Regions from separate parts of the Vibrio rotiferianus genome, predicted to be linked through region 1. Evidence: predicted binding sites of a transcription regulator. Region 1 holds the regulator's gene; each other region holds the start of a gene.
What was found. Region 1 encodes PurR, which represses purine synthesis genes. Its sites were predicted from a motif close to TNANGNAAACGTTTNCNTNA; they were not measured.
Positions count from the first base shown of each region.

Region 1 (2,209 bases):
GTTTGTTTTTAATCTGGCGCAGAGAAATACAATCCATTTAGCCGTTAAACTGTGACCTCCGAGGCACAAAACAACCACCTAAAACATTGCCAGCTTGCCCGCATCAGTCTAAAATGTGAGCGCAAACGATTAAATATGATTTATATGTAAACCGCTGAAATAAAGCGGTTTTTGTGTTTTCTTAACAGGATTGCTGACCAATTCCTCACTTAGTATAAGAAAGGAATATGAGACTCAGCGATAAATGTTGCTACAAACCTTTTTATACCGATTTCGGAACAACCGCTGCCAAATATCTCAGCAATGCCCCTATTCGCAGTTGCTCGGTTTGCGCAAGACCCTAAGCGTATGGTTGTCTTCACTACGGTATTTACAGTAGCTCGATACAGGACATCATTTATGGCCACTATTAAAGACGTTGCTCGCTTAGCCGGCGTTTCTACCACTACGGTTTCGCACGTAATTAATAAAACTCGCTTTGTTGCAGAAGCAACTCAAGAAAAAGTAATGAAAGCGGTGGATGAACTTAATTACGCACCAAGTGCCGTTGCGCGCAGTTTAAAGTGCAACTCAACTCGTACCATCGGTATGCTAGTAACTCAATCTACCAACCTGTTCTTCTCTGAAGTGATCGATGGTGTTGAGAGCTACTGTTACCGTCAAGGTTACACTCTTATCCTATGTAACACGGGCGGTATTTACGAGAAGCAACGTGACTACATCCGCATGCTCGCTGAAAAGCGTGTAGATGGCATTCTAGTAATGTGTTCTGACCTGACGGAAGAACTAAAAGAGATGCTTGATCGTCACTCAGACATACCTAAAGTTGTGATGGACTGGGGTCCAGAAAGCTCACAAGCAGACAAGATCATTGATAACTCAGAAGAAGGCGGTTACATCGCGACAAAATATCTGATCGACAATGGTCACACAGACATCGCGTGTTTAAGCGGTCACTTCGAAAAAGCTGCGTGCCAAGAGCGTATTGCGGGTTATCGCCGTGCAATGGCAGAAGCAAACCTTGCGGTTAACGAAGATTGGATTCTTGAAGGCAACTTTGAATGTGATACCGCTGTGCTAGCGGCAGATAACATTACTGCAATGGAAAAACGCCCTACCGCAGTTTTCTGTTTCAATGACACTATGGCACTTGGCTTGATGAGCCGCCTTCAGCAGAACGGTATCAAGGTACCAGATGATGTTTCTGTTATCGGCTATGACAACATTGAGCTGGCAGAGTACTTCTCACCACCACTAACGACTATCCACCAACCAAAACGTCGTGTGGGTAAAAACGCGTTTGAGATCCTACTAGAGCGTATCAAAGATAAAGAACACGAAAAACGAGTGTTTGAAATGCAGCCAGAGATCGTGATTAGAAATACGGTTAGAAAGCTCAACTAGTCTTTAGGTAGTACTCGTTTACTCATCATAAAAGCACCCACATGGGTGCTTTTTTATTTCACAATTCATCCGCGGCAACAGGTTTGTATGTAAAACTTTGCGGGCTTGTTATTTCTTCGTGCACTCTACTCTCTAGTACTGACCTTTTTCTGGTAGACCACTTTGTTAATCTATGAAACTTAACTCACGAAAAAATAACTATTAATTGAACTAAGATCACATTTATAAACGCAGAGTGTGATATTAGTCCAATATAGCAAGTATGCTCTCAGTGTCACGCACAGGGCAAACCACTCTAAAGAGTGGGACGCAAAGCTTCCGGCCTAAACTATCGCATGAGATAGCATGGTAGCGGGGTTACCGATGGCAAGTATGCATATGACGAGTTTACCCTTTAATGACATTGTGTCTGCATGCGTTTGCTAATCTCTCGGACCTGATTTTTGGTGGCGTAATTTAAATTACACCGAGATAACACATCATGGATAAACCGATACTCAAAGACTCTATGAAGCTTTTTGAGGTGCTTGGTACGATCAAGTCACGCTCAATGTTTGGCGGCTTTGGCCTTTTTGCTGATGAAACAATGTTTGCATTAGTCGTTAACAACCAGCTTCATATCAGAGCAGATAAAAAGACATCTTCAGACTTTGAAACTCAGGGACTTAAACCTTACGTATACAAGAAGCGTGGATTTCCTGTTGTTACTAAGTACTACGCCGTTTCACCAGACCTTTGGGATACACCACAACACTTAGTGGAAGTAGCCAAAAGTTCACTCGAAACTGCAAAGCTTGAAAAAGAA
Region 1 covers NZ_CP018312.1:1,989,211-1,991,419, forward strand. Annotated here, with positions in the region: gene purR (HTH-type transcriptional repressor PurR) at 400-1,404, shown strand; cyclic di-GMP riboswitch class I at 1,679-1,769, shown strand; gene BSZ04_RS18300 (TfoX/Sxy family DNA transformation protein) at 1,886-2,209, shown strand, end outside.

Region 2 (2,209 bases), 1.3 Mb from region 1:
CTACTTTTCGGTTCTATCGCGACTGTAGGTCTAAACACGCTTATCAAGAACAACGTTGATCTGCACAAGTCTCGTAACCTAGTGATCGTTGCGGTAACGCTAGTATTTGGTATCGGTGGCATGGCTTTCGGTATTGGCGAGTTCAGCCTACAAGGTGTGAGCCTGTGTGGTATCGTGGCAATCATTCTTAATCTAGTGCTGCCACACGACCTTGGTGAAAATCACGTGGTAGATAACGCACAGATGGAAGAAGAAAGCGCGAAGTAGTCCTCTGTGTGGCTCTATCGATATAAGTCGCACGACTTACTCTCGCTTCTCACATCTCGTCACTAGTTTCGAAATAAGTAGATACAAAAAAGGCTTGGTTTGCACCAAGCCTTTATTTTGTCAGTTCAGTAATAATTAAGCATTAAGCTCAGATTATTTAGTACCGAAGATCTTATCACCAGCATCACCAAGACCAGGAACGATGTAGCCTTTGTCGTTTAGCTTCTCATCGATTGCTGCTGTGTATAGCTCTACGTCTGGGTGCGCTTTCTCTAGTGCTTCGATACCTTCAGGAGCCGCTACAAGAACAAGAACTTTGATTGCCTGACAACCTTTCTCTTTTAGAAGATCGATTGTTGCGATCATAGAACCACCTGTAGCAAGCATTGGGTCAACAACTAGAGCGATACGCTCATCGATGTTAGAAGCAAGCTTATTAAAGTATGGTACTGGCTCAAGTGTTTCTTCATCACGGTAGATACCTACAACACTGATACGTGCGCTTGGCATGTGCTCAAGAACGCCATCCATCATACCTAGACCTGCACGCAGGATTGGCACTACAGTTACTTTTTTACCCTTGATTTGATCAACTTCTACAGGACCATTCCAACCTTCAATGGTTACTTTCTCTGTTTCAAAGTCTGCAGTCGCTTCGTAAGTAAGTAGGCTACCGACTTCTGTCGCTAACTCACGAAAACGCTTTGTGCTGATGTCACCTTCTCGCATTAGACCAATTTTGTGTTTTACTAGAGGGTGTTTAACTTCAACAACTTTCATTTCCATCTCCGGCTTTTTTGGCAATATTTAAACAAACCTTCAGATTATACATGATTTTTGCAGGGATATCAGGATAGATCACTAAAGAAAAAAACCGACGCAAACGTTTGCTATCTGTATTTAACCACTGGTAGAATAGCGCCGTTTTCATATCCAACTTAAAAACCGAGGACTTCCCTGTGAGTGGTAACAACTCTTCTCTTAGCTATAAAGACGCTGGTGTAGATATTGATGCAGGCAACGCGCTTGTAGATCGTATTAAAGGTGCGGTTAAGCGTACTCGTCGCCCTGAAGTGATGGGTGGTATCGGCGGTTTTGGCGCATTGTGTGAATTACCGACGAAATACAAACAACCTGTACTGGTTTCTGGTACGGACGGTGTAGGTACAAAACTTCGCCTAGCGCTGGATATGAACAAGCACGACACTATCGGCGTTGACCTAGTGGCAATGTGTGTAAACGACCTAATCGTTCAAGGTGCTGAGCCTCTATTCTTCCTAGACTACTACGCAACAGGCAAACTAGACGTAGACACAGCGGCAGACGTAGTTTCTGGTATTGCTGATGGCTGTGTTCAAGCTGGCTGCGCACTTATCGGTGGCGAAACCGCTGAAATGCCGGGCATGTACGAAGGCGAAGACTACGACGTTGCTGGCTTCTGTGTTGGCGTAGTAGAAAAAGAAGACGTGATTGACGGCACCAAAGTAGCAGCAGGCGATGCACTTATCGCGGTTGGCTCAAGCGGTCCACACTCAAACGGTTACTCTCTTATCCGTAAGATCCTAGAAGTTTCTGGCGCAGATAAGAACGAAGAGCTAGCAGGTCGCACTATCGGTGAGCACCTACTAGAACCGACTAAGATTTACATCAAATCAGCACTTAAGATGATTGAGAAACACGATATTCACGCTATTTCTCACATTACAGGTGGTGGTTTCTGGGAAAACATCCCACGTGTACTGCCAGAAGGCACTAAAGCCGTGATCGACGGTAACAGCTGGGAATGGCCAATCATCTTCAAATGGCTACAAGAAAAAGGCAACGTTGAAACGCACGAAATGTACCGTACCTTCAACTGTGGTGTTGGTCTAATCGTAGCACTACCTAAAGACCAAGCAGACGCGGCGGTTGCACTTCTTAAAGAAGAAGGCGAAAACGCATG
Region 2 covers NZ_CP018312.1:678,503-680,711, reverse strand. Annotated here, with positions in the region: gene BSZ04_RS12220 (uracil-xanthine permease family protein) at 1-267, shown strand, start outside; gene upp (uracil phosphoribosyltransferase) at 421-1,047, opposite strand; gene purM (phosphoribosylformylglycinamidine cyclo-ligase) at 1,227-2,209, shown strand, end outside.
Region 2: a site for PurR is predicted at 1,143-1,162, ahead of purM (phosphoribosylformylglycinamidine cyclo-ligase). Genes of this name have one in related genera too.

Region 3 (2,209 bases), 960 kb from region 1:
ATGCCTGAGATAAAGTAACCTACGTAACGGCTGGCTACGCCAGTGAGCATAATGATGCCGTTGTTTTGACTAAAGGTAGAGTTCGGGAAGCTGTTGAATACTGCTGCAATCGCTGAGTTCAGACCGTCAGCCAATACGCCGCCTTTGATGCGCTTCATGTAAACCGGACCTTTCACTGGCTCACCGGAAACTTCAGATGTCGCGGTAATGTCACCAATGGCTTCTAGTGCCGTAATGAAGAAAATCAGAACCAGTGGAATAAACAGCGACCAGTCGAAGCTTAAGCCGTATTGCATTGGTATCGGCAGTGCGATGAGGTCAGTTTCACCCAGTGTTGACGTGTCGACCATGCCCATGAAGTACGCCATGACGTAGCCAACCAGCATTGCAATTACAATTGATGCAACACGTAGGTATGGGTTCTTTGAGCGGTTAAGAATCACGATCAAGCCAAGTACTGTGCCAGCAAGAGCTAACTTGTCTAGGCTACCGAAAGAGCCATCGCCCATTGCCGCATAGCCTCCGCCCATTGACACCAAACCCACTTGAATAAGCGTCAGACCGATAAGCGTCACGACGATGCCAGATACCAATGGAGTGATGATGCGGCGTGCGTGTTCTAAAACGCGAGATAGCAGGATTTCTGCAAAAGACGCTACCAAGATAGTACCGAAAATCGCTGCCATCATGGTGCTGATGTCCGCGCCGCCGGCTTTAAGAGAAAGACCCGCACCAATGATTGGACCAAGGAAGTTGAAGCTGGTGCCTTGCACTGAAAGCAAGCCAGAGCCGATAGGGCCAAAGGTTCGAATTTGAATAAAGGAAGATACGCCAGATGCAAACAGCGACATGCTGATGATGGTGTTGGTTTGGTCAGCAGGCACACCCAAAGACTGACAAATGATCAGAGAAGGGGTAATAACGGCTACGAACATCGCCAATAAGTGCTGAAGTGCAGCAAAAATGGTCTGAGGTAGTGGTGGACGATCGTTTAACTGATAGACCAGTTCCGAAGTTCGGTTTGAAGTTGTCATGTTTGTCTCGCTAGTCGCAATAATTCTTGCCCCAGAGCTCGCTGAATGGGAGTGCTGGGTGGAGTTGACGTTATGACCTGTGATTGCTGTTAATCAGTGTCAACTCAGGTTGGTTTGATGTGACAAGGCGCACACCATAAATTTTGTGCGGGATTATAGATGGATTTATTCAAAAAGCAAACGTTTGCTTTGGTGTTAATAGAAAAGGCGAACCAAATTGCTCGCCTTAATCTCTTACGCTTTGGAGTAAATGTCGCGTTCACCTAGCCAACGGTCAATGATCGCTGTTGCATTAGTTGGGTAATTGTCATGAATGTGGCGCGCAATGCGTTGAACTTCTGGAATTAAGCGCTGATCTCGCACCAAGTCGGCAATTTTAAAATCTGCCAAGCCAGTTTGTTTGGTACCAAGAAGTTCGCCCGGGCCACGAATCTCTAAGTCTTTCTGTGCAATCACAAAGCCGTCGTTGCTTTCACGTAATACGCCTAAACGTTTTTGCGCGGTTTTTGATAGTGGCGAGTGATACAGCAACACACAATGGCTTGCCACTGAACCTCGACCAACACGACCTCTAAGCTGGTGCAACTGAGCTAAACCTAAACGCTCTGGGTTCTCGATGATCATCAAGCTAGAATTGGGTACGTCTACGCCAACTTCAATCACGGTCGTTGCGACTAGCAAATGCAGCTTGTTGTCTTTGAAGTCTTGCATCACCGCTTGCTTCTCTGCGGGTTTCATTCGTCCGTGCACGAGACCAATTTTTACGTCAGGAAGTTTACGTTGCAGCTCTTCTGCAGTGTCGGCGGCGGCTTGAGCCTCCAAGACTTCGGACTCATCAATTAAGGTACATACCCAATACGCTTGTTTGCCTTCGTTTAAGCAAGCATTGCGCACTCGTTCGACGATATCATCGCGTTTAGTGTCTGGAATCGCGACGGTCTGGATTGGTGTTCGACCTGGCGGTAACTCATCAATCACCGACGTTTCTAAGTCAGCATAAGCTGTCATGGCTAATGTTCGCGGAATTGGCGTTGCTGTCATGATGAGCTGATGTGGATAAGCGCCTTGTTTCGCGCCTTTCTCTCGTAGTTCTAAGCGCTGGTGGACGCCAAAGCGGTGCTGTTCATCAATAATGACCAAAGCAAGATGATGGAACTCAACATGCTCCTGGAAAA
Region 3 covers NZ_CP018312.1:2,949,287-2,951,495, reverse strand. Annotated here, with positions in the region: gene BSZ04_RS22835 (uracil-xanthine permease family protein) at 1-1,034, opposite strand, end outside; gene recG (ATP-dependent DNA helicase RecG) at 1,269-2,209, opposite strand, start outside.
Region 3: a site for PurR is predicted at 1,207-1,226, ahead of BSZ04_RS22835 (uracil-xanthine permease family protein). Genes of this name have one in related genera too.

Region 4 (2,209 bases), 440 kb from region 1:
TTATTTGATTGTAAGTATCTTAAATTTTTAATTCACAAAACTGTAATTAACTTACAGTTTTTGTTTGATGGAGATCAATTTAAATGAAAAGTGTGAGTTTAATCACTTTTATGCTTGTAATTAAATTTCTTGGTGGTATATTTGTAACCAGCTTCTGAGAGAAGAATGAAATGCTCAAAGGATGAGTCCGTTTTATCGCCTCCAAGGAACCGAGAAATCAACCAAATTTGACAGTATTAATTGATTTAGAAGGTGATATTTATGAAAGGTTTACCAAGTGCAATGTTCTGGAACAGCAAATCTGTTTACACCGGTAACTTTGTATACCCAACAAGCTTTGGTTACTAATTGAAGCCAACGCATGTGACTCGAACAAGTTTGTTCACCCCTATAAATTGGAATTTTTTTTCAGTGCATAGTGCTGACATGATTCACCGCCACTCAAATTGAGTGGCGTTTTTTTATCTGCTTTTCCTATCCTCGGCTATTTTATCGCCACCAAGCTTCCATTCTGGTATTGCTTATCTCACTTGTTTCGTTTTCAGACTAATTATTTGGGTATTGAGTGCCCGAAACCATGATTTTGCGTTTGAAAGTTTACAACATTGTTCAGTTTGCACTCATTGCATTTGACTGAACGTGAGCTTCTTAGTTCTTGTTTCGTAAGACCTAAAGCTTTTCTCTCTTGGAGGTGTTAGCGAATAGGTTTCATATCCGAAGAAAAAAATCCTATTAGAGTGAAAATTCTATCTGGAATTTGTTATTTGATAACTTTATAATCCGAGCCAATCGATTACGCAACCGTTTACTTTTTACCTTTACAGGATTCGATCATGCTCGAAAGGCTCTTTAAACTTAGTGAAAATGGCACCAATGTGCGCACTGAGATCATCGCAGGTGTTACAACCTTCCTAACCATGGCTTACATTATCTTTGTAAACCCAGCGATCCTTGCTGATACCGGTATGGATCGTGGTGCCGTTTTTGTTGCGACGTGTCTTGCGGCGGCTATTGGCTGTTTCATCATGGGCTTAGTAGCAAACTACCCAATCGCTCAGGCCCCTGGTATGGGTCTAAACGCGTTCTTCACATATTCAGTTGTGTTGGGCATGGGGTACACTTGGCAAGTGGCGCTAGCAGCAGTGTTCGTGTCCGGTTTGCTATTTATTTTACTGAGTATTTTCAAGATTCGTGAATGGATCATTAACTCTATTCCACTTTCTCTCCGCACTGGTATCTCTGCGGGTATCGGTCTTTTCCTTGCTTTCATCGCGCTGAAAAATGCAGGTATCGTAGTAGATAACCCAGCAACGCTAGTTTCAATGGGTAACATCACGTCACTACCGTCTGTGCTTGCGGCGGTTGGCTTCTTCATGACGATTGCATTGGTTCACCGTGGTGTTAAAGGTGCGGTCATGATCGCTATCCTAGGTGTGACGATTCTTGGTCTTATCTTTGGTGACGTTCAGTGGGGCGGCATCATGTCGACTCCACCAAGCATCGCACCAACCTTCATGCAGCTAGACTTCTCTGGTCTATTCGAAGTGGGCATGATCTCAGTTGTCTTTGCTTTCCTATTCGTTGACTTGTTTGATACGGCAGGCACGCTAGTTGGCGTTTCGCAAAAAGCAGGTTTGACGGACGAAAACGGTAACATTCCTCGCCTAAACAAAGCACTGCTAGCTGACTCAACAGCAACGTCAGTGGGTGCTCTACTAGGTACTTCAAACACGACTTCATACATTGAGAGTGTTTCTGGTGTGGCTGCAGGTGGTCGTACAGGTCTTACGGCAGTGGTTGTTGGCGTGCTGTTCCTCTTGGCTCTATTGTTCTCGCCACTAGCAGGAATGATCCCTGCGTACGCGACATCAGGCGCATTATTCTATGTTGCTATCCTAATGCTTTCTGGTCTTGTTGGTATCGACTGGCGTGACCTAACAGAAGCGGCTCCTGTTGTCGTAACGTGTTTGGTAATGCCGCTGACTTTCTCTATCGCAGAAGGTATCACGCTAGGCTTCATCGCTTATGCAGCGATCAAACTGTTCAGTGGTAAAGGTCGTGAAGTTTCGATGAGTGTGTGGGTGATGTCTGCAATCTTCATTGCGAAGTACATTCTTGGCTAACTTTAGCCAATGAAAGAAAAGCCAGTGTGGGCTGAGGGTTCACACTGGCTTTTTATTTGCGGATTTTTTGTGAGTAGGGTCTGTTG
Region 4 covers NZ_CP018312.1:2,431,190-2,433,398, reverse strand. Annotated here, with positions in the region: gene BSZ04_RS20405 (NCS2 family permease) at 834-2,123, shown strand.
Region 4: a site for PurR is predicted at 794-813, ahead of BSZ04_RS20405 (NCS2 family permease). Genes of this name have one in related genera too.